4 regions of the Pseudomonas sp. H3_C08 genome follow, and region 2 is predicted to be linked to each of the others. Evidence: predicted binding sites of a transcription regulator. Region 2 holds the regulator's gene; each other region holds the start of a gene.
What was found. The regulator sigma-54, encoded in region 2, starts transcription at its own class of promoters, with help from an activator protein. The targets are predictions, from matches to a motif close to ANTGGCATNNANNTTGCTNT.

Region 1 (5,035 bases), 940 kb from region 2:
CCAGTTGCTCGACGACGAACTGCAGGTGGTGCTGGTCTACGGCAATGACGTGCCACGGGTGCTGGAGCTGTGCGCCGAAGTCGGTATCGCCGCTGCGCCATCGCTCGAAGCGCTGAAGATCGCTGTGCACGTCTGAGCGAGATAGCAATAAAAGGGAACCCTGCGCGCGACCGTCTATCCTAAAAGTGCATGCCACTATTCTGGAGCGACACCATGGGTTCCACGTTCAACGGTCTGATCGGTCTGATCATCCTCGCCCTCGACATCTGGGCCATCATCAATGTGCTGAAAAGCGGCGCCACCACCGGGATGAAAATCGTCTGGGTGCTGCTGATCATCCTCCTGCCAGTGCTGGGCCTGATCATCTGGGCGATTGCCGGACCGCGGGGCAACGTGCGGATCTGACGCTGATCCCGAGAACACCGCAATACCCTGTAGGAGTGAGCCTGCTCGCGATAGCTATCCTCCAGTCAATGAGTCAGTGACTGAAAAACCGCTATCGCGAGCAGGCTCACTCCTACAAGGGATTGCGATTTGCTGATGAAGGGAGGTTCTACCTGTCATCTTCGGCAACGTAGAATGCGCGCCTTTCCCGGGTAATCGCCCCCACGATTGGCGCCCGCGCATTCATCGGAGCACTTGACCATGACCGTCACCAAAACCAGCGAGTACCTGGAAACCCTCTACGAGGGCTACGGTCAGCGCTTTCGCATGGAAAAACTGCTGCACGAAGTGCGCACCGAACACCAGCACCTGGTGATTTTCCAGAACCCGCGCATGGGCCGGGTCATGGCGCTGGACGGCGTGATCCAGACCACCGAAGCCGACGAATTCATCTACCACGAAATGCTCACCCATGTGCCAATCCTCGCCCACGGCAGCGTCAAGCGCGTGCTGATCATTGGTGGCGGTGACGGCGGCATGCTCCGTGAAGTGACCAAGCACGCCGGTGTCGAGCACATCACCATGGTCGAGATCGACGGCACCGTGGTCGATATGTGCAAAGAGTTCCTGCCGAACCACTCCAGCGGCGCCTACGACGATCCACGCCTGAACCTGGTGATTGACGACGGCATGCGTTTCGTCGCCACCACCACGGAAAAATTCGACGTGATCATCTCCGATTCCACCGACCCGATCGGCCCGGGCGAAGTGTTGTTCTCGGAGAACTTCTATCAGGCGTGCCATCGCTGCCTGAACGAGGGCGGCATCCTCGTGACCCAGAACGGCACGCCGTTCATGCAGATCGACGAAGTGAAAACCACCGCCGGGCGCCTCAACAGCCTGTTCCCGGACTGGCACTTCTATCAGGCGGCCGTACCGACCTACATCGGCGGCTCGATGACTTTCGCCTGGGGCTCGACCAATCCGGCCTACCGCAAGCTCAGCCGTGAAACCCTGCAACAGCGCTTCATCGGCAGCGGCATCGTCACCCGCTACTACAACCCTGAAATCCATATCGGCGCGTTCGCCTTGCCGCAATACGTGCTGCAGGCGATCAACAAGCCAAGCAACGACTAAAAGAACACTGCAACTCCCCTGTGGGAGCGAGCTTGCTCGCGAAGGCGTCAGGTCAGTCAAAAAATATGTCGACTGGACAGGCCCTTTCGCGAGCAGGCTCGCTCCCACATTTGTTTGCTCCACACGATAGATGTCGTTTTTTTCATGTTCGCGCGCTGTAATCCTTTTGAACCAACTCTCTGCGTCTAAAGTCGAGATAGGTGTAAGCCCATTTGCGGGTTTGATCGAGGAGGCACCGATGCAAAAGTGGAAAGTCACTTTCGTGGACGATCATGGTGAAATTGTCGATGAGGTGTTCGAGCGCGCGGAATGCCCCAGCGACGATGAGGCCGCTCGATTGATCAAGGCACGGCTTCTGCCCGTCGCCGCCGAACTGGATCTCAACGATCTGGAAGGGCGCACCGCCGATGCGGGCGTGAAAAACCTGAAAACCCAGAACAGCATCGAAATCCGCAGCATCACACCCGTCTGACAGTTCCTGTCATCTCTTGAAACCAGGCCTTGGCAGCAGCTCTATCTTGGGGCTACTCTGCAAGCGAGATCAGCGAACGGATCGCTAAGGTCTGGTCTTGTCAGCTACATGCTTGTTCCCGCGTGCAACCACGTTGCCGTCGTACTTTGGCCAAAGGCCCGGGGCGGGAATACGGAAAGTCTATCCATCTATGCGAGGGGGACGATTCATGAGCACAGCCTATCAAGAAGACATCAGCAGCAATGTTCTGCGCCGCATGAAAGAAGGCGGTTTCGATTTTTCCCGATTCCATCCCATCGAGTTCTACGCGATTTTCCCGGACGAGGAGCGGGCGCGCAGGGCGGCAGGCAAATTTCGCGGTGAATCCATCAATGCCCAGGTCAGCCTGCGTGATGACGGTGCGTGGGCGCTGGAATTGAGCAAAGTGATGTACGCGACATATGACGATATCGGCGACTTCGAGCAGGGATTCTCTGCCGTGGTTGAACCTCTGGGTGGCATTATCGAAGGCTGGGGTGTGAAACAGGAGGTGCGCAACCGCCACCGTTTGAATTGATCTCTGGTTTCATTTGTTGAGCAACGGCTGACCTTCGGGTTGGCCGTTGTCATTTCCGGCATAAGCAAAACGCTGTGGCAAAACCCTGAAACAAGAAACCGAGGCAAAAAAAAGCCACCGGAGAGGGTGGCTAAAAGGGAAGACCGATAAGGAGAGGAAACCGGTCAGGGTTACAGCGGGGCGGGCCGCCGAGGCGATCCCAATCAGTTGAGCTGGCCGCTTCATGGCGCCGGGGCCGGTGAAGATTTGCAGCGAATGTGCGGATTATCCGCAGGCAGCGCCGGGCAGTGAAATCAACTCTGACTATGCTGGTGATAGGCGATGCAGTGCGTCGCAATGAAGCGGGGGCAATCCGGTTGGAGCATTTGCCGCACAGGAATGGTGCGGTGCTTGCGGCGTGTATTTCCAACCGATTGAAATCAAAGCGTTTATGCCGATGGCACGGGCCTTGCGAAGGCCTGTATGTCCGGGTGACAAGGAGTACGGCATGATCCGCACCTATTTTGATGAGATGTACGATGCCGGCGGCCAGGTTCGCCCGCATTATCGGGAGTTCGCCCGATGGCTGGCCGATACGCCGGATGAGCTGTTGGCCCAGCGGCGACGCGAGGCCGATCTGCTGTTCCATCGCGCCGGCATCACGTTCACGCTCTATGGCGACGAGCAGGGCACCGAGCGCCTGATTCCTTTCGACACCATCCCGCGCAGCATTCCTGCCAGTGAATGGCGAATCGTTGAGCGCGGCTGCATCCAGCGGGTCAAGGCGTTGAACATGTTCCTCGCCGACCTTTATCACGAGCAGCGCATTATCAAGGCCGGGATCATTCCCGCCGAACAGGTGCTGGCCAACGAGCAATATCAGTTGGCGATGCAAGGCCTGGATCTGCACCGCGATATCTATTCGCACATCTCCGGCGTCGATCTGGTGCGCGACGGCGACGGCACTTATTACGTGCTCGAAGACAACCTGCGAACACCGAGCGGCGTCAGCTACATGCTCGAAGACCGCAAGATGATGATGCGCCTGTTCCCGGAGCTGTTCGCCGCCCAGCGTATTGCCCCTATCGATCACTACCCGAACCTGCTGCTCGACACCCTGAAAAGCTCAAGTCCGATCGATGACCCGAGCGTGGTGGTGCTGACGCCGGGGCGCTTCAACAGTGCGTTCTTCGAGCACGCATTCCTGGCGCGGGAAATGGGCGTTGAACTGGTCGAGGGCGCGGATCTGTTCGTTCGCGACGACAAAGTCTTCATGCGCACTACGGACGGCCCGAAAGCGGTGGACGTTATCTACCGTCGGCTCGACGACGCGTTTCTCGATCCACTGGCGTTCAACCCCGACTCGATGCTCGGTGTGCCGGGGCTGCTGTCCTCTTATCGCTCGGGCAACGTGGTGCTGGCCAACGCCATCGGCACCGGCGTAGCGGACGACAAATCGGTGTATCCGTTCGTTACTGACATGATCCGGTTCTACCTCGACGAAGAGCCGATTTTGAAGAACGTACCGACCTGGCAATGCCGCAACCCGTCTGAACTTTCTCACGTGCTGGCCAATCTTCCAGATCTGGTGGTCAAGGAAACCCAAGGCTCAGGCGGTTACGGAATGTTGGTCGGGCCGGCATCGACGAAAGCGGAAATCGATGCTTTCCGCGAACGGATCAAAGCCAAACCCCACGCGTACATCGCGCAACCGACGCTGTCGCTGTCGACCTGTCCGACCTTTGTCGAAAACGGCATCGCGCCGCGCCATATCGACTTGCGTCCGTTTGTCTTGTCCGGGCGCGAAACCCGGGTGGTTCCCGGCGGTTTGACCCGTGTGGCGCTGCGCGAAGGCTCCTTGGTGGTGAATTCCTCCCAGGGTGGCGGAACCAAGGACACCTGGGTGGTCGAGGATTGAAGGAAGCTTGCCATGTTAAGTAGAACTGCCTCGGATCTGTATTGGATGTCGCGTTACCTGGAGCGGGCGGAAAACCTCGCCCGGATGCTCGACATCAGTTATTCGCTGTCGCTGATGCCGCAGGACGGTCGCGGCGACGGTTTGCACGAATTGGCCATGCCGCTGCTGATCACCGGTACCCTCGACGATTACCTCGAGCGCCATGGCGCGCTGCATGCTGAGCGTCTCCTGCACTTTTTTGCCCTCGATGCGGCTAACCCGGCGAGCATTTACAGCTGCCTCGGCGCGGCGCGGGCCAGCGCCCATGCGGTGCGTGGGCGGATCACGGCGGACATGTGGGAGAACATCAATTCGACGTGGCTGGAGATTCGTGGAATCGCCGAGCAGGGCCTCAGTCGCTATGGCATGAGCCGTTTCTGCGAATGGATCAAGGAACGTTCGCACCTGTTCCGTGGTGCGTCGTACGGCACGATCATGCGTAATGATGCGTTTCGTTTCATTCGCCTCGGTACGTTCATCGAACGCGCGGACAACACCCTGCGATTGCTCGATGCCCGCTATGAAATGGCCGGCGATCAGGCTGAAGCAG
Region 2 (5,035 bases):
GTGCCGCCAGGTATTCAGCCACCGGCGCATCGAGACCCGATTGCGCGCGCAGTTCCGGCTTCCAGTACGGATTGGGCAGGCAGCGCACATCGAACACCAGATCCGCATCCACCGGCATGCCGCGCTTGAAGCCGAAGGACTCGACCAGAAATGCGGTCCCCGGCTCCGGCTGGTTCAGCAGACGCAGCTTGATGGAGTCGCGCAACTGGTACAGGTTCAAATTGGTGGTGTTGATCTTCAGGTCCGCGAGGTCGGCAATCGGGCCGAGCAGGGCGGTTTCATCCTGGATCGCCTCGGCCAGTGAGCGGTTGGCGTTGCTCAGCGGGTGACGACGGCGGGTTTCGGAGAAACGCTTGAGCAGGGTTTCTTCGTCGGCGTCCAGATACAGGACGTCGCACTGGATGTGTTTGGCCCGGACATCTTCAAGCAGTTCGGGAAAGCGTGTCAGGTGGCTCGGCAGGTTGCGCGCATCGATGGACACGGCTACCAGCGGCTGCGCCAGTTCCGTGTGAATCAGCGCGCGTTCGGCCAGTTCCGGCAGCAAGCCTGCGGGCAGGTTGTCGATGCAGTAATAGCCGTTGTCCTCAAGGACATCCAGAGCCGTACTTTTACCCGAGCCGGAACGGCCACTGACGATGATCAAGCGCATGATTAGTGCCCGTTCTGCTCGTCCAGGACAACCTGATACAACGCTTCATTGCTTGGAGCGCTGCGCAGTTTTTCACGCACTTCCTTGCGATCGAGCATGCTGGCGATCTGGCGCAGCAGCTCCAGGTGCGCATCGGTGGCAGCCTCCGGGACCAGCAAAACAAACAGCAGGTCAACCGGTGCGCCGTCAATGGCGTCGAAATCAATCGGAGCATCAAGGTGCATCAGCGCACTGATCGGTGCTGTGCAACCCTTGAGGCGGCAATGGGGAATGGCGATGCCGTTACCAAAACCGGTGGAACCGAGTTTTTCACGGGCAATCAGTGCCTCGTAGACATCTTGCATCTCCAGATCCGCCACTTCGCGGGCGATCAGGTTGGCAATTTGTTCGAGGGCTTTCTTTTTACTGCCGCCCGGCACGTTCACGAGGGAACGGCCGGGGGTCAGGATACTTTCAAGTCGGATCATGGAATGGGGGGTTATCGACCGGTCGCGCCCTGGAGGAGGCTCTGGGTCTTTTCCTTATGCTTTTTGAGTTGGCGATCCAGCTTGTCGGTCAGCAGGTCAATGGCGGCATACATGTCGTCATGCTCGGCATTGGCAACCACTTCTCCGCCGGGAATATGCAAGGTGGCTTCGATTTTCTGCTTCAGCTTTTCGACGCACATCGTGACTTGCACGTTGGTGATCTTGTCGAAATGGCGCTCTAATCGGTCGAGTTTTTCGTTGATGTAGGTGCGCAGAGGTTCGGTCACTTCCAGTTGGTGTCCACTGATGTTGACTTGCATACAGCTTCTCCTTCGTTGCCAGTGCATAAAGCGGCAGGCTGGATAGCCTGCCACTGGAACGCTGTAACGTGGCTTACATCAACCGCTTGCGTTCGCTCGAAGGCGCGATCCCGAGGGATTCGCGGTACTTGGCGACGGTGCGGCGAGCCACCTGAATGCCTTGTGCCTCCAGTAAACCAGCGATCTTGCTGTCACTCAACGGCTTTTTCTGATTTTCCGCGGCAACCAGTTTTTTGATGATCGCGCGGATCGCCGTGGACGAGCATTCGCCGCCTTCGGAGGTGCTGACGTGGCTGGAGAAAAAGTATTTCAGTTCATAAATACCGCGCGGGGTATGCATGAATTTCTGTGTGGTCACCCGGGAAATGGTCGATTCGTGCATGCCGACCGCTTCAGCGATGTCGTGCAGAACCAACGGCTTCATGGCCTCGTCGCCGTACTCCAGAAAACCGCGCTGATGCTCGACGATCTGGGTGGCTACTTTCATCAGGGTTTCGTTGCGGCTCTGCAGGCTCTTGATGAACCAGCGGGCTTCCTGCAACTGATTGCGCATGAAGGTGTTGTCGGCGCTGGTGTCGGCACGGCGGACGAAACCGGCGTACTGGGCGTTGACGCGCAGACGCGGCACCGATTCCTGATTCAACTCGACCAGCCAGCGCTCGTTGTCCTTGCGCACGATGACGTCAGGGACAACGTATTCGGCCTCAGTGGATTCGATTTGCGAGCCAGGGCGCGGATTGAGGCTTTGCACCAGTTCGATGACCTGGCGCAGCTCGTCTTCCTTGAGCTTCATGCGGCGCATCAACTGGCTGTAATCGCGGCTGCCGAGCAGGTCGATGTAATCGCTGACCAAACGTTTCGCTTCAGCCAGCCAAGGCGTCTTGGCGGGTAGCTGACGCAATTGCAGCAGCAGGCATTCACTAAGGTTGCGCGCGCCGATACCAGCAGGTTCGAATTGCTGAATGCGGTGCAGGACGGCTTCGATTTCATCGAGTTCGATGTCGAGTTCCGGATCGAACGCCTCGAGGATTTCTTCGAGGGTTTCGTCCAGGTAGCCCTGATTGTTGATGCAATCGATCAGGGTGACGGCGATCAGGCGATCGGTGTCGGACATCGGTGCCAGGTTCAGTTGCCACAGCAGGTGGCTTTGCAGGCTCTCGCCGGCGGACGTGCGGGTGGTGAAGTCCCATTCGTCGTCATCGCTGCTGGGCAGGCTGCTGGCGCTGGTCTGATAGACGTCTTCCCAGGCGGTATCGACCGGCAGTTCGTTGGGGATACGCTCGCTCCAGTCACCTTCCTCCAGGTTGTCCACCGTCGGCGCGGTTTCCTGATACGAGGGTTCCTGGATCTCGGTGTTGGGCTTCTGTTCGGCGTTGTCGGCCATAGGGTCGGAATTGTCGAAGTCTTCGCCTTCTTCCTGGCGTTCGAGCATCGGATTGGATTCCAGAGCCTCCTGGATTTCCTGTTGCAGATCCAGGGTCGACAATTGGAGCAGGCGGATGGCCTGTTGCAGCTGCGGTGTCATCGTCAGCTGCTGGCCCATTCTCAAGACTAGCGATGGTTTCATGGCAGGGGCTTAACACCTTATTCGCCGGCGCTATGCGCCATCCACTACAGGGCGCCGGGGCGCCAAACTTAAGCAAATTATATGCCTGAAACTGAAGTGTTTGCCTAGAGCGCTGTAACAATTAAAGCGTATTAATTCCTGCTTGAATCGATACAGCGCCCGGGCGGCGCACCGGGCACTGTTACGCTTACAAGCGGAACTCGTGGCCCAGATACACTTCCTTGACCAGATCGTTGGCCAGGATGGTTTCTGCATCGCCTTCGGCGATCAGTTGACCATCGTTGACGATGTAAGCGGTTTCGCAGATGTCCAGCGTCTCACGGACGTTGTGGTCGGTGATCAATACACCGATGCCCTTGGCCTTGAGGTGGTGGATGATCTGCTTGATGTCGCCGACCGAGATCGGGTCGACACCGGCGAACGGTTCGTCGAGCAGGATGAATTTCGGTGCCGTTGCCAGCGCGCGAGCGATTTCCACTCGGCGGCGTTCACCACCGGACAGGCTCATGCCAAGGTTGTCGCGGATGTGGCTGATGTGGAATTCCTGCAGCAGGCTTTCCAGCTCCTTGCGACGGCCGGCCTTGTCGAGCTCCTGACGGGTCTCGAGGATGGCCATGATGTTGTCGGCCACCGACAGTTTTCGGAAGATCGACGCTTCTTGCGGCAGATAGCCGATACCGGCCTTGGCGCGACCGTGCATCGGCTGGTGGCTGACGTCCAGATCGTCGATCAGCACGCGACCCTGATCGGCCTGTACCAGGCCGACGATCATGTAGAAGCACGTGGTCTTGCCGGCACCGTTCGGGCCGAGCAGGCCGACGATCTGGCCGCTGTCGATCGACAGGCTGACGTCACGCACGACCTGGCGGCTTTTATAGGCCTTGGCCAGGTGCTGAGCTTTCAGAGTTGCCATTACTGGGTTTTCTCGTCGGTTTTCTTCTTCGGCTGGATCACCATGTCGATGCGCGGACGCGTTTCGGTGACCTTGCTGCCGGTAGCGCGACCAGCGCTGGCCAGTTTCTTCACGGTGTCGTAGACGATTTTCTCGCCCTGAGTGACGTTGCCGTCTTTGTCGACGACCTTGGCCTTGTCGATCAGCACGACGCGGTTTTGCTGGGCATGGTATTGAATCGTCACGCCGTAGCCTTGAACCGGTTTGGTGTCGCCCTGGGTTTGCAACTGCTCGAAATAAGCCAGGTTGCCCACGGAGGTCACCACGTCGATATCTCCATTCGGCGCGCGAGTCATGGTGACGGTGTTGCCTTTAACGATCATCGAACCTTGGGTGATGATCACATCACCTTTATAGGTGGCGATGCCGTTCTTGTCGTCCAGTTGGGCGTCGTCGGCCTGAATGCGGATAGGTTGCTGCTGATCGTTCGGCAGAGCCCAGGCGCTCACGCTTCCCAGTGCTGCGCCCAGACTGAGCAAAATAGGGAGGGTTTTAACGAGCCTCATACTGTCCTCTTACGTTCGATAGCAGGTGTATCCTGCTTTCCTTCAGGTACGCTTTCATTCCAACGCCAGTCGATACACCGCCAGCGCCGTCGATTCTAACGGGTTGCTCGGTCTGCGCATATTCCTGCTGCGGGAACACGGTCATGCGAGTGGACGTGATCAGGATGTCACGCTTCTTTTCATCGGTGCGCGCAACGCGTACCGAGTCGATCAGTTCGACTTCGGTGCCGCCTGAGTTCACTTCACCGCGCTCACTGGTAACGTGCCACGGAAATTCTGTTCCGCGATACATGTTCAGGTCGGGTTTGGTCACGAGCGTGACGTCGGTTGCCTTCACGTGCTCGGCTTTTTCGGACGTCATCTCATACTGCACCTTGCCATCCGGCAGGTATTGCAGGGTATGCGTGTTGGTTGCATACCAGTCGATAGGCGTTTCAACCGAGGTGACCGGTGGTTTGTCGAGAAAGCGTTCCGGGCTGATATTCCAATAGCCGACCGCTGCGAAAATCGCAGCGATGCAGCCGAACAGCAGGAAGTTACGAAATTTTTTGCTGAACATGGTTTGGCTCACAGG
Region 3 (5,035 bases), 2.7 Mb from region 2:
CTGCCAGCGAAAAAGCAGCAGACGGCGGACATCGCGCAAAGGCTTTTGCGAGCGCGGGAGGTCAGGTGTCGGAAAAATGTCGTTTGAGCGTTCATACGAGTTAAAAAGCAAGCGCCGTGCCGTTTAGCAATGAATGTGCGTCGCAACAACACTTGGCGTTGGTGTAGGAGTCTGGGCATGGCTGGTGTAATGGATTCGGTGAACCAGCGCACGCAACTGGTGGGGCAGAATCGCCTGGAGCTGTTGTTGTTCCGTCTCGACGGTCAGCAGCTCTACGGAATCAACGTGTTCAAGGTGCGGGAAGTGTTGCAGTGCCCGTCGCTGACGTTGATGCCCAAGTCCAGTCCTGTCGTGTGCGGGGTGGCAAATATCCGGGGGGCGACCATTCCGATCCTTGATCTGGCAATGGCCACCGGTTCCGGAGCGTTGAAGGACAAGAACAATCCGTTCGTGATCATCACGGAGTACAACACCAAGACCCAGGGTTTCCTGGTCCGCTCGGTGGAGCGCATCGTCAACATGAACTGGGAAGAGATTCATCCGCCGCCCAAGGGCACGGGGCGCGATCACTACCTGACGGCTGTGACTCGGGTGGACAATCAGTTAGTCGAAATCATCGACGTCGAGAAAGTGCTGGCGGAAGTTGCGCCGACACCGGAAGCGATTTCGGTGGGCGTGGTCGATGTCGAGACCCAGACCAAGGCACTGTCATTGCGTGTCTTGACGGTCGATGACTCGTCGGTGGCGCGCAAGCAGGTCACGCGTTGTCTGCAGACAATCGGGGTCGAAGTGGTGGCGCTGAACGACGGCAAACAGGCGCTGGATTACCTGCGCAAGCTGGTCGATGAGGGCAAGAAGCCGGAAGAAGAGTTCCTGATGATGATTTCCGACATCGAGATGCCGGAGATGGACGGGTACACCCTGACGGCGGAAATCCGCGGCGACGCACGCATGCAAAAGCTTCATATCATCCTGCATACTTCGTTGTCGGGGGTATTCAATCAGGCGATGGTCAAGAAAGTCGGTGCCGATGACTTTTTGGCCAAGTTCCGTCCTGATGACCTGGCATCCCGGGTAGTCGACCGGATCAAAGCAGCAGATATCAGCTAGGGGCGTTTTGCTCCTGGCGGTCAACACGATTTAAGAGGCGGCATCATTGTCTACGGGTAATTTGGATTTCGAACAGTTCCGGGTCTTCCTGGAAAAAGCCTGTGGCATTCTGCTCGGTGAAAACAAGCAGTACCTGGTCTCGAGCCGTCTCAACAAACTGATGGAGCAGCAAGGCATCAAATCCCTGGGTGAGCTGGTTCAGCGCATCCAGACCCAGCCGCGCAGCGGTTTGCGCGAGCAGGTAGTTGATGCCATGACGACCAACGAAACCCTGTGGTTTCGTGACACCTATCCGTTTGAAGTCTTGAAGAACAAGGTGCTGCCTGAAGCGATCAAGGCCAGCCCCAACCAGCGCTTGCGGATCTGGTCAGCGGCGTGCTCGTCGGGCCAGGAACCGTACTCGCTGTCGATGTCGATCGACGAGTTCGAGCGAACCAACCTCGGCCAGTTGAAGATGGGCGTGCAGATTGTCGCCACTGATTTGTCCGGTCTTATGCTGACCAACTGCAAGACCGGCGAATACGACAGTCTGGCGATCGGTCGCGGTTTGTCGCCGGAACGACTGCAGCGTTACTTCGACCCGAAAGGGCCGGGCCGCTGGGTGATCAAGGCGCCGATCAAGAACCGCGTGGAGTTCCGCTCGTTCAACCTGCTCGACAGCTATGCTGCGCTGGGCAAATTCGACATCGTGTTCTGCCGCAACGTGTTGATCTACTTCTCTGCCGAAGTGAAGAAAGACATCCTGTTGCGCATTCACAGCACGTTGAAGCCGGGCGGTTATCTGTTCCTTGGCGCTTCCGAAGCGCTGAACGGTTTGCCGGACCATTACCAGATGGTGCAGTGCAGCCCGGGGATTATTTACCAGGCGAAATAACCGTATCGGCAACACCAAAAAACGGCAGGTCCCAAAAAGACCTGCCGTTTTTTATGCCCAAAGAAATTCTCCCTGACACCATAAACCCCCTGTAGGAGTGAGCCTGCTCGCGATAGCGGTAGCACATTCAGCAGCATCGGTACCTGACACACCGCTATCGCGAGCAGGCTCACTCCTACAGGGGATCGTGGTGTGTATGAGATGGACGGCAAGCGGCAGAAAAGCGGCATCCGGCGGAAACCGGTTGCCGCTTTTCTGGCATTGCCGCTTTGCCGACTCCCTGCAAAGCCCCGGTTTATGCGGCTTTTGTGGTTTGGCACGGCGCTTGCTAAAGCTCAGTTACGAAAAACCGGTCACCTGAAGGTTCCCGACATGAGCATCAGCTTCGATAAAGCGCTCGGCATTCACGAAAAGGCATTGGGCTTCCGCGCCCAGCGTGCCGAAGTGCTGGCCAACAACATCGCCAACGCCGACACCCCGAACTACAAGGCGCGGGATCTGGACTTCTCCAAAGTGCTTGAAGCACAGACCCAGAAAAATGCGAACGGCACCATCGCCCTGAACATGACCAACAGCCGTCACATCGAAGCTGAAGGCCTGGGCAACGGCGACGAATCGCTGATGTATCGCACGCCGATGCAACCGTCGATCGACCAGAACACCGTGGACGCTCAACTGGAACAGTCGAACTACGCGGAAAACGCCGTCGGCTTCCAGGCCAGCTTCACCCTGCTCAACAGCAAATTCAAAGGGCTGGTGTCAGCCCTGCGCGGAGAGTAATCCATGTCCCTGTCCAGCGTTTTCAACATTGCCGGCAGCGGCATGAGCGCACAAACCACGCGTCTGAACACCGTGGCGTCGAACATCGCCAACGCTGAAACCGTCTCGTCTAGCATCGACCAGACCTATCGCGCCCGTCACCCGGTATTCGCCACCATGTTCCAGGGCGGCCAGAACAGCGGCAGCAACTCGCTGTTCCAGAGCCAGGACGCGGCCGGTCAGGGCGTACAGGTGCTCGGTGTGGTCGAAGACCAGAGCAACCTCGAAGCGCGTTACGAGCCGAACCATCCGGCGGCCGACGCCAAAGGCTACGTCTACTACCCGAACGTCAACGTGGTGGAAGAAATGGCTGACATGATTTCCGCGAGCCGCTCGTTCCAGACCAACGCCGAAATGATGAACACCGCCAAAACCATGATGCAGAAGGTACTGACCCTCGGTCAGTAATAAGGGGCGACTGCCATGAGTGTTTCCGATACCACCAGCAGCCTGAGCATGAATGACATCCTGGCGAACTCGTCGAAAAAGACCAGTTCGACCACCGGTGGCATTGCTTCGGCGACCAACAGCGCCACCGGCGGCCAGGCACTGGGCAAGGATGCGTTCCTGCAATTGCTGGTCACCCAGCTGAAAAACCAGAACCCGCTTGATCCGCAGGACAACAGTGCCTTCGTTGCGCAGTTGGCACAGTTCAGCAGCCTTGAGGGGATCACCACCCTCAACAGCACTGTCAGCTCGCTGGCTGGCAACTACAACTCCTCGCAGGCGTTGCAGGCTTCGTCGCTGGTGGGCCGCAATGTGATCGTGCAGACCAACTCGGTTCAGCTCGACGATCCGAGCAAAGGCATGACCGGCTCGGTCAGCGTTCCGTCGTCGATTGCCGGCGGCACCGTCAGCATCACCGACAGCAGCGGCACGGTCGTTCGCACCATCGATCTGGGCAGTCGCGCGGCAGGCAGTGCGAGCTTCACCTGGGACGGCAAGGACAAGGACGGCAACGTGGTCAAGACCGGTACCTATACCGTCAAGGCCAACGCATCGATCAATGGCACCTCGACCGATATGGCGACCTACCTGCCGGCCACCGTCACCAGCGTGACGATCAGCCAGACCGGCGGCGAGCTGATGCTCAACCTGTCCGGCAAGGGCACTGTTGCCCTGTCCAAAGTACAAACCATTGGTATATAGAGCCGACTAACCGGCACAAAGGAGTGGAATATGTCTTTCAATATCGGCCTTAGCGGTCTCTATGCAGCCAACAAGCAACTGGACGTGACCGGCAACAACATCGCCAACGTCGCGACCGCCGGTTTCAAATCGTCCCGTGCAGAATTCGAAGACGTCTACTCGGCCACTCGCCTGGGTAGCGGCAGCAAAGTGATCGGCAACGGCGTGCGCCTGGCCAATGTTTCCCAGCAGTTCACCCAGGGTGACATCAACAACACCGGTAACGTGCTGGACATGGGCATCAACGGTTCGGGCTTCTTCACCATGAGCAACAACGGCTCGGTGTCCTACACCCGTGCCGGTACGTTCAAGGTCGACAACGCCGGTTACATCACCAACACCGACTACACCTCGCGCCTGCAGGGTTACGGCGTGGACGCCAATGGCAAGATCATCAACGGTGTGTTGACCGACCTGAAGATCGATACCTCGAACCTGGCGCCGAAATCGACTTCCCTGGTGACGTCGAGCATCAACTTGAACTCGACTGCGCCGGTGATCAACGACACAGTGGCGGCCGGCAAGTTTGATCCGAGCAAGCTTGAGACGTACACGAAGAGCTTCAGCACTCCGATCTACGACTCGCAGGGCAACTCGCACGTCATGGATCAGTACATGGTGAAAACCGGCCAAAACACTTGGAAGGTTTACACCCTGGTGGACGGGCGTAATCCGGATGCAACCGGTAGCAATCCACTCACGACGCCTCCAACTGCTTCGACACTGACGTTTGACAGTTCGGGCAATCTGACTCAGGTCAGCACACCTAATCCGGCGGATCCGGCCAATCCGATCATCAGCAGCGACTTGAAGCTGGCCAATTGGAAGCCGGGCAACGTGGTCAACGGTAACTTTGTACCTAACGGCGCAGCAGCTAACACGGCTGGCGTGACCATCTCCATGTCCAAGACCACTCAGTACAACGCTGACACCGCGCGTTCGATTCCGACTCAGGACGGTTACGCCACTGGCCAGATCACCAACCTGACCATCGACGGCACCGGTACTTTGTTCGCCAACTTCAGCAACAACCAGAGCAAGGCC
Region 4 (5,035 bases), 2.1 Mb from region 2:
TGCACGGCCATGCTGGGAAAGACCCCGGTGCTGCGCATCGAGAAATTCAGTTGCATACCGGTGGACACGTCCTGGCGAATGCGCAGCACGGCTCGCTTGAAGACCACGTTGCCGGTGGCGCCGGCCACCGAGTCAAGCGCTTCGACCAACGGCACACCGGCGGCAAACGTGGTCGACAAGGTTCGAGCGAATCGCGCCACGGCGGACTTGTACATCAGTGTGCCCACCAGTGGCAGTTTCAGCAGCCAGGTGTCTTTGCGATCGCGCAAGGCCTGGGATGTTTTTAGCGCGTGGCGGGTGCCAAAAATCGCTGCGACCAGTGCAGCGAGAATCGCCCACCACCATTGCTGCATGAATTCCGACAGGCTGATCACCATCAGGGTGAACGCCGGCAGTTCGGCACCGAAACCGGAAAACACTGACTGAAATTGTGGCACTACTTTGACCAGCAGAATCCCGGTGACAACAGCCGCGACCAGCACCACGGCGGTGGGATAGGTCATGGCTTTCTTGATCTTGGCTTTGAGGCTTTCGCTTTTTTCCTTATAGGTCGCGACGCGTTCGAGCAAGGTGTCGAGGGCGCCGGACTGTTCGCCGGCATCGACCAGGTTGCAATACAACTCGTCGAAATACTGCGGTTTCTTGCGCAGGGCTGCGGCGAAGCTGTTACCGGCCGCGACCTCCTGTTTCACGTCGTCCACCAGTTTGCGCATGGCCGGGTTATCAAAGCCTTCGCCAATAATGTCGAACGACTGCAACAGCGGTACGCCGGCTTTCATCATGGTCGCCATCTGCCGGGTGAACAGGGCAATGTCCCGGGCCTTGATGCGTTTGCCAAAACTCAGCAATGACGCGGATTTCTTGCGCACCTTGCCGGGGTTGATCCCCTGTTTACGCAATTGTGCCTTGATCAGCGCCGGGTTCTGGCCGCTCAGTTCACCGGTGACTTTGCTGCCTTTTCTGTCCGTGCCTTCCCAGGCATAAATACTGATTTTTGCTGCCTTGACCGCCATGTTCAGTCCTTGGTGACCCGGTTGATTTCTTCAAGGCTGGTGATGCCTTGCATGGCCTTGTGCAGCCCGGAGGTGCGCAGGTCGTCGAAGCCGTCGCGGCGCATCTGCAGGTCGATTTCCAGCGAGTTGCCTTCGGCCATGATCAAGCGTTGCAGCTCCGGTGTGTTTTTCACCACTTCATAAATCCCCACGCGTCCTTTGTAACCGCCGTTGCAGTGATCGCAACCGACCGGCTCGTAGATCGTGAAATGGCCGATGCGTTCCTCGGGGAAGCCTTCCTTGAGCAAGGTTTCGCGCGGGATCTCGATGGCTTTCTTGCAGTGGTTGCACAGTTTGCGCGCCAGGCGCTGGGCGATGATCAGGCTGACCGAGGTGGCGATGTTGAAACCGGGAATGCCCATGTTGTGCAGGCGCGTCAGGGTTTCCGCAGCGCTGTTGGTGTGCAGGGTCGAGAGCACCAGGTGACCGGTCTGCGCGGCTTTGATGGCGATCTCGGCGGTTTCCAGGTCGCGGATTTCACCGACCATGATCACGTCTGGGTCCTGACGCAGAAACGAGCGCAATGCCTGGGCAAAGTCGAGCCCTTGCTTGGGATTGACGTTGACCTGGTTGATGCCTTCCATGTTGATTTCCACCGGGTCTTCGGCGGTGGAGATATTGATGTCGACGGTGTTGAGAATATTCAGGCCGGTGTACAGCGAAACGGTTTTCCCCGAACCGGTGGGCCCGGTGACCAGGATCATGCCCTGTGGCTGCTTGAGTGCGGCCATGTACAGATCCTTTTGCTCGGGCTCATAGCCGAGGGCGTCGATACCGATCTGCGCGCTGGACGGGTCGAGAATCCGGATCACCACTTTTTCGCCCCACAGGGTCGGCAGGGTGTTGACCCGGAAATCGATCGACTTGCTTTTCGACAGGCGCATCTTGATCCGCCCGTCCTGAGGTTTGCGCCGTTCCGAAATATCCAGGCTGGCCATGACTTTCAGGCGTGCGGCGATGCGCCCGGCCAGTTGAATCGGCGGTTTGGCAACCTCGCGCAGGATGCCGTCGGTGCGCACCCGCACCCGGTAGTTTTTTTCGTAAGGCTCGAAGTGCAAGTCGGAAGAACCGCTTTTGATCGCGTCGAGCAGCATCTTGTGCACGAAGCGCACCACCGGCGCATCGTCGGCGTCGAGGCCGCCGATGGCGTCCTGCTTGCTGTCGTCGACGGATTCGACATCGACCCCGTCGAGATCGACATCGGCCATGTCCTCGAGACCGCTGGTGTGGGTGTCGAAGAATTTTTCGATGGCATCGGTAAGTTTGTCGTCCTCGACCAGAATGGCTTCGGTGCTCAGCCCGGTGCTGAATTGAATGTCGTTGATTGCTTGATGATTGCTCGGGTCGGAAATGCCCACGAACAGCTTGTTGCCACGCCGCCACAAGGGCAGGGCGTGATGCTGACGCACGAGTTTTTCGCTGACCAGGCCTTTGGGCTGGGTTTCCTTGTCCAGGCAATTGAGATCAAGCAAGGCCATGCCGAAATGCTCACTGGCAATCTCGGCCACCTGCCAGCTCTTGACCAGTTTGTTCTGCACCAGATAGCTGACCAGCGACAGGCGATTGCGCTGGGCCTGTTGCCAGGCTTGCTGGGCGCCTTTTTCCGTGAGCAGTTCGGCCTGGACCAATTGCTTGGCCAGACCGCTCAGAGCGATGTCATTCATGGGGATTCCGCACGCTTGCCGTTCATGACTTATAGCCTAGTCAAGTGACAGCGCCAAACACGGCGGGTGCAGGTGACAAAAAGTGTCAGATAGTGCGGTTACAGGTTGTAGGAATTGGCGTTGCAAGCGCTTCGCGCCTAATGAACGGGGCTTTGCAGGCATTGGCATGGCCTATGCTCCGTCCCTTGCAGATCATGAGAATTCGACTCATGCATGGAGCGTGTCTATGAAAAAACAACAAGGTTTTACCCTGATCGAGCTGCTGATCGTGGTGGCGATCATCGGGATTCTGGCGACCATCGCGTTGCCGCAATATTCCAAATATCAGGCACGGTCGAAGGTGACGGCGGGGCTGGCGGAAATCAGCGCGCTGAAGGTGCCGTTTGAAGACACCATCAACCAGGGTACAAATCCTACCCTCGCAATCGTGAAGGGTGATGCGGTGACTACTACATCCAACTGTGCATTGTCGGCTACAGGTACCGCCGCTGACGGCGCGGGATCGATCGTGTGTACGATCGCCAACGCTCCGGCACCGGTGTTGGGTAAAACCATCACGCTGACGCGCTCTTCGGGTACCGGCGCCGGTGTCTGGAGCTGTGCTACAACGGTGGCACCGGATTATTCGCCAAAAGGCTGCACCGCCAGCGGTACATAAGTTGAATGTGTGCTGAACAGAATGCCCCGCAATGCGGGGCATTTTTCATTGCGCAGCCGTTCACAAAAGCTTCAATAATTTCAGCGCCTTAGGAACTTTCCAAAAAACCGCAACTTGCATGTGAATATTCCACGAGTCATGCATTTTGCATGAATCCGGAATTTTCAGATATCTGTAACCTATTGATTTATATGTGTTTTGTGTCTTTCAAAAAGTTGGCACAGCGTTCGCAACTACCTTGGTAACCCTGCTGACAAGACAACCAGCAGACTTTCCAGAAAAACAGGAGTTACTCGTATGAAGAAGTTCGCTATCACTGCCGCTGCTGCTACCGCGCTGACCCTGACCATGGCTTCCGGTGCATTCGCACAATCCACCCAGGCTACTCAGGCTCCAATGACTCTGGCCGCCGGTGAAGTCACCAAGGCGAAAGAAGCTACTTCCGACACCTGGATCACCACCAAAGTCAAAAGCGATCTGGTCACCGAAAAAGGCATTCCGGGCACCGACATCAAAGTAGAAACCAACAAAGGCGTGGTTTCCCTGTCCTCCACTGTTGCAGTGACCGAGGCTCAGAAAACCACCGCAGTGAACATCACCAAGAAAATCAAAGGCGTTAAAGCGGTCTCCGCTGACGGCCTGAAAGCCGAGTAAGGCATGACTTCTCGCCTGGACCGGGAGAAGGCGCGACAGACGGGCCGAGCCATACGTCTGCCGCAACTTTAGAGTTCATGCGAACGGTCACACGGATGTGACCATTACGGGCCCCGGCACTTGTGTCGGGGCCTGTTCTATTTCAGGGACGAAAGAGTCGAAGGGCACCGCAAAACAACTGTGGGAGCGAGCTTGCTCGCGAAAGCGGTATGCCAGTCACAATGGATTTGACTGACCAGACGCCTTCGCGAGCAAGCTCGCTCCCACATGGGTAAGTGATTTGGATCAGTTACCGCGTTTGCTGTTGATCTGCCGCAGGCGATTGCCTTCGAAGCGCAGGTATTGGTACATGCCGTTGCTCGGACCATAGGTCCATTCCTCGACCTGAAACTCCTCGCGGCGGTTGGCGCTGCGCTTGTAACCCAAGACATCACGGCTGACCGGCTCACCACACTTTTGCAGGACTTCGCTGGAACGGTCGCCCAGGCTGATCAGTTGACTGCCGCAGCGCAGGGTATCGGACGCCGAGGCGTGGCTGGCCGCTAAGGTCATTGCGATCAAGGCCAGCCACTGCAGTTTCATCATTCGGCATCCAGGTGCATTTGCGTCACCACGCGGCCATCGCTCTCGGCTTCACCGAGACTGGCGTCGATGAAGTACACGCGGTCGTCTGCCAGCTGGCCTTTATCGACCAGATAATCCTTGATGCTGCTGGCACGGTCCTGACCCAACTGACGCAACAACACCTCGCTGCCACTCCAGAACTTGATCACGCCTTCGCGCATCTTCGCCGTGCGTTCTTCCTTGCCCAGATCCTTCCATTCGGCTGGCGGCTGGGTTTTCAGACGGGTGCGGTAAATGCCTTCGAGCAGTGGACCTTTTTCGCTGTCTGGCACTTGCAGCAACGAAGCTTGGGCCGGGACTTTATCGCCGCGACGTTGGAGCATCTTGTAGTAGTTGTACTGGTATTCACGTTCCAGGCGTTGCTCGGCGAGTAACGGGCCGTC

Region 1: a site for sigma-54 is predicted at 2,985-3,004, ahead of AB4N74_RS03460 (circularly permuted type 2 ATP-grasp protein). Genes of this name have one in related genera too.
Region 3: a site for sigma-54 is predicted at 2,297-2,316, ahead of flgB (flagellar basal body rod protein FlgB). Genes of this name have one in related genera too.
Region 4: a site for sigma-54 is predicted at 2,877-2,896, ahead of AB4N74_RS19345 (pilin). Genes of this name have one in related genera too.

What each region holds. Positions count from the first base shown of each region.
Region 1 is NZ_CP162803.1:721,130-726,164, forward strand. It holds gene AB4N74_RS03435 (hypothetical protein) at 1-136, shown strand, start outside; gene AB4N74_RS03440 (PLDc N-terminal domain-containing protein) at 214-405, shown strand; gene speE (polyamine aminopropyltransferase) at 646-1,521, shown strand; gene AB4N74_RS03450 (hypothetical protein) at 1,760-1,993, shown strand; gene AB4N74_RS03455 (ribonuclease E inhibitor RraB) at 2,202-2,549, shown strand; gene AB4N74_RS03460 (circularly permuted type 2 ATP-grasp protein) at 3,037-4,446, shown strand; gene AB4N74_RS03465 (alpha-E domain-containing protein) at 4,459-5,035, shown strand, end outside.
Region 2 is NZ_CP162803.1:6,306,008-6,311,042, forward strand. It holds gene rapZ (RNase adapter RapZ) at 1-649, opposite strand, end outside; gene ptsN (PTS IIA-like nitrogen regulatory protein PtsN) at 652-1,116, opposite strand; gene hpf (ribosome hibernation-promoting factor, HPF/YfiA family) at 1,128-1,436, opposite strand; gene AB4N74_RS28560 (RNA polymerase factor sigma-54) at 1,510-3,003, opposite strand; gene lptB (LPS export ABC transporter ATP-binding protein) at 3,191-3,916, opposite strand; gene lptA (lipopolysaccharide transport periplasmic protein LptA) at 3,916-4,461, opposite strand; gene lptC (LPS export ABC transporter periplasmic protein LptC) at 4,448-5,020, opposite strand; gene AB4N74_RS28580 (KdsC family phosphatase) at 5,029-5,035, opposite strand, start outside.
Region 3 is NZ_CP162803.1:3,570,684-3,575,718, reverse strand. It holds gene flgA (flagellar basal body P-ring formation chaperone FlgA) at 1-95, opposite strand, end outside; gene AB4N74_RS16350 (chemotaxis protein CheV) at 178-1,110, shown strand; gene cheR (protein-glutamate O-methyltransferase CheR) at 1,157-1,984, shown strand; gene flgB (flagellar basal body rod protein FlgB) at 2,357-2,764, shown strand; gene flgC (flagellar basal body rod protein FlgC) at 2,768-3,211, shown strand; gene flgD (flagellar hook assembly protein FlgD) at 3,227-3,952, shown strand; gene flgE (flagellar hook protein FlgE) at 3,983-5,035, shown strand, end outside.
Region 4 is NZ_CP162803.1:4,243,061-4,248,095, reverse strand. It holds gene AB4N74_RS19355 (type II secretion system F family protein) at 1-1,013, opposite strand, end outside; gene pilB (type IV-A pilus assembly ATPase PilB) at 1,016-2,716, opposite strand; gene AB4N74_RS19345 (pilin) at 2,943-3,374, shown strand; gene AB4N74_RS19340 (BON domain-containing protein) at 3,672-4,028, shown strand; gene AB4N74_RS19335 (DUF2845 domain-containing protein) at 4,314-4,610, opposite strand; gene AB4N74_RS19330 (DUF748 domain-containing protein) at 4,610-5,035, opposite strand, start outside.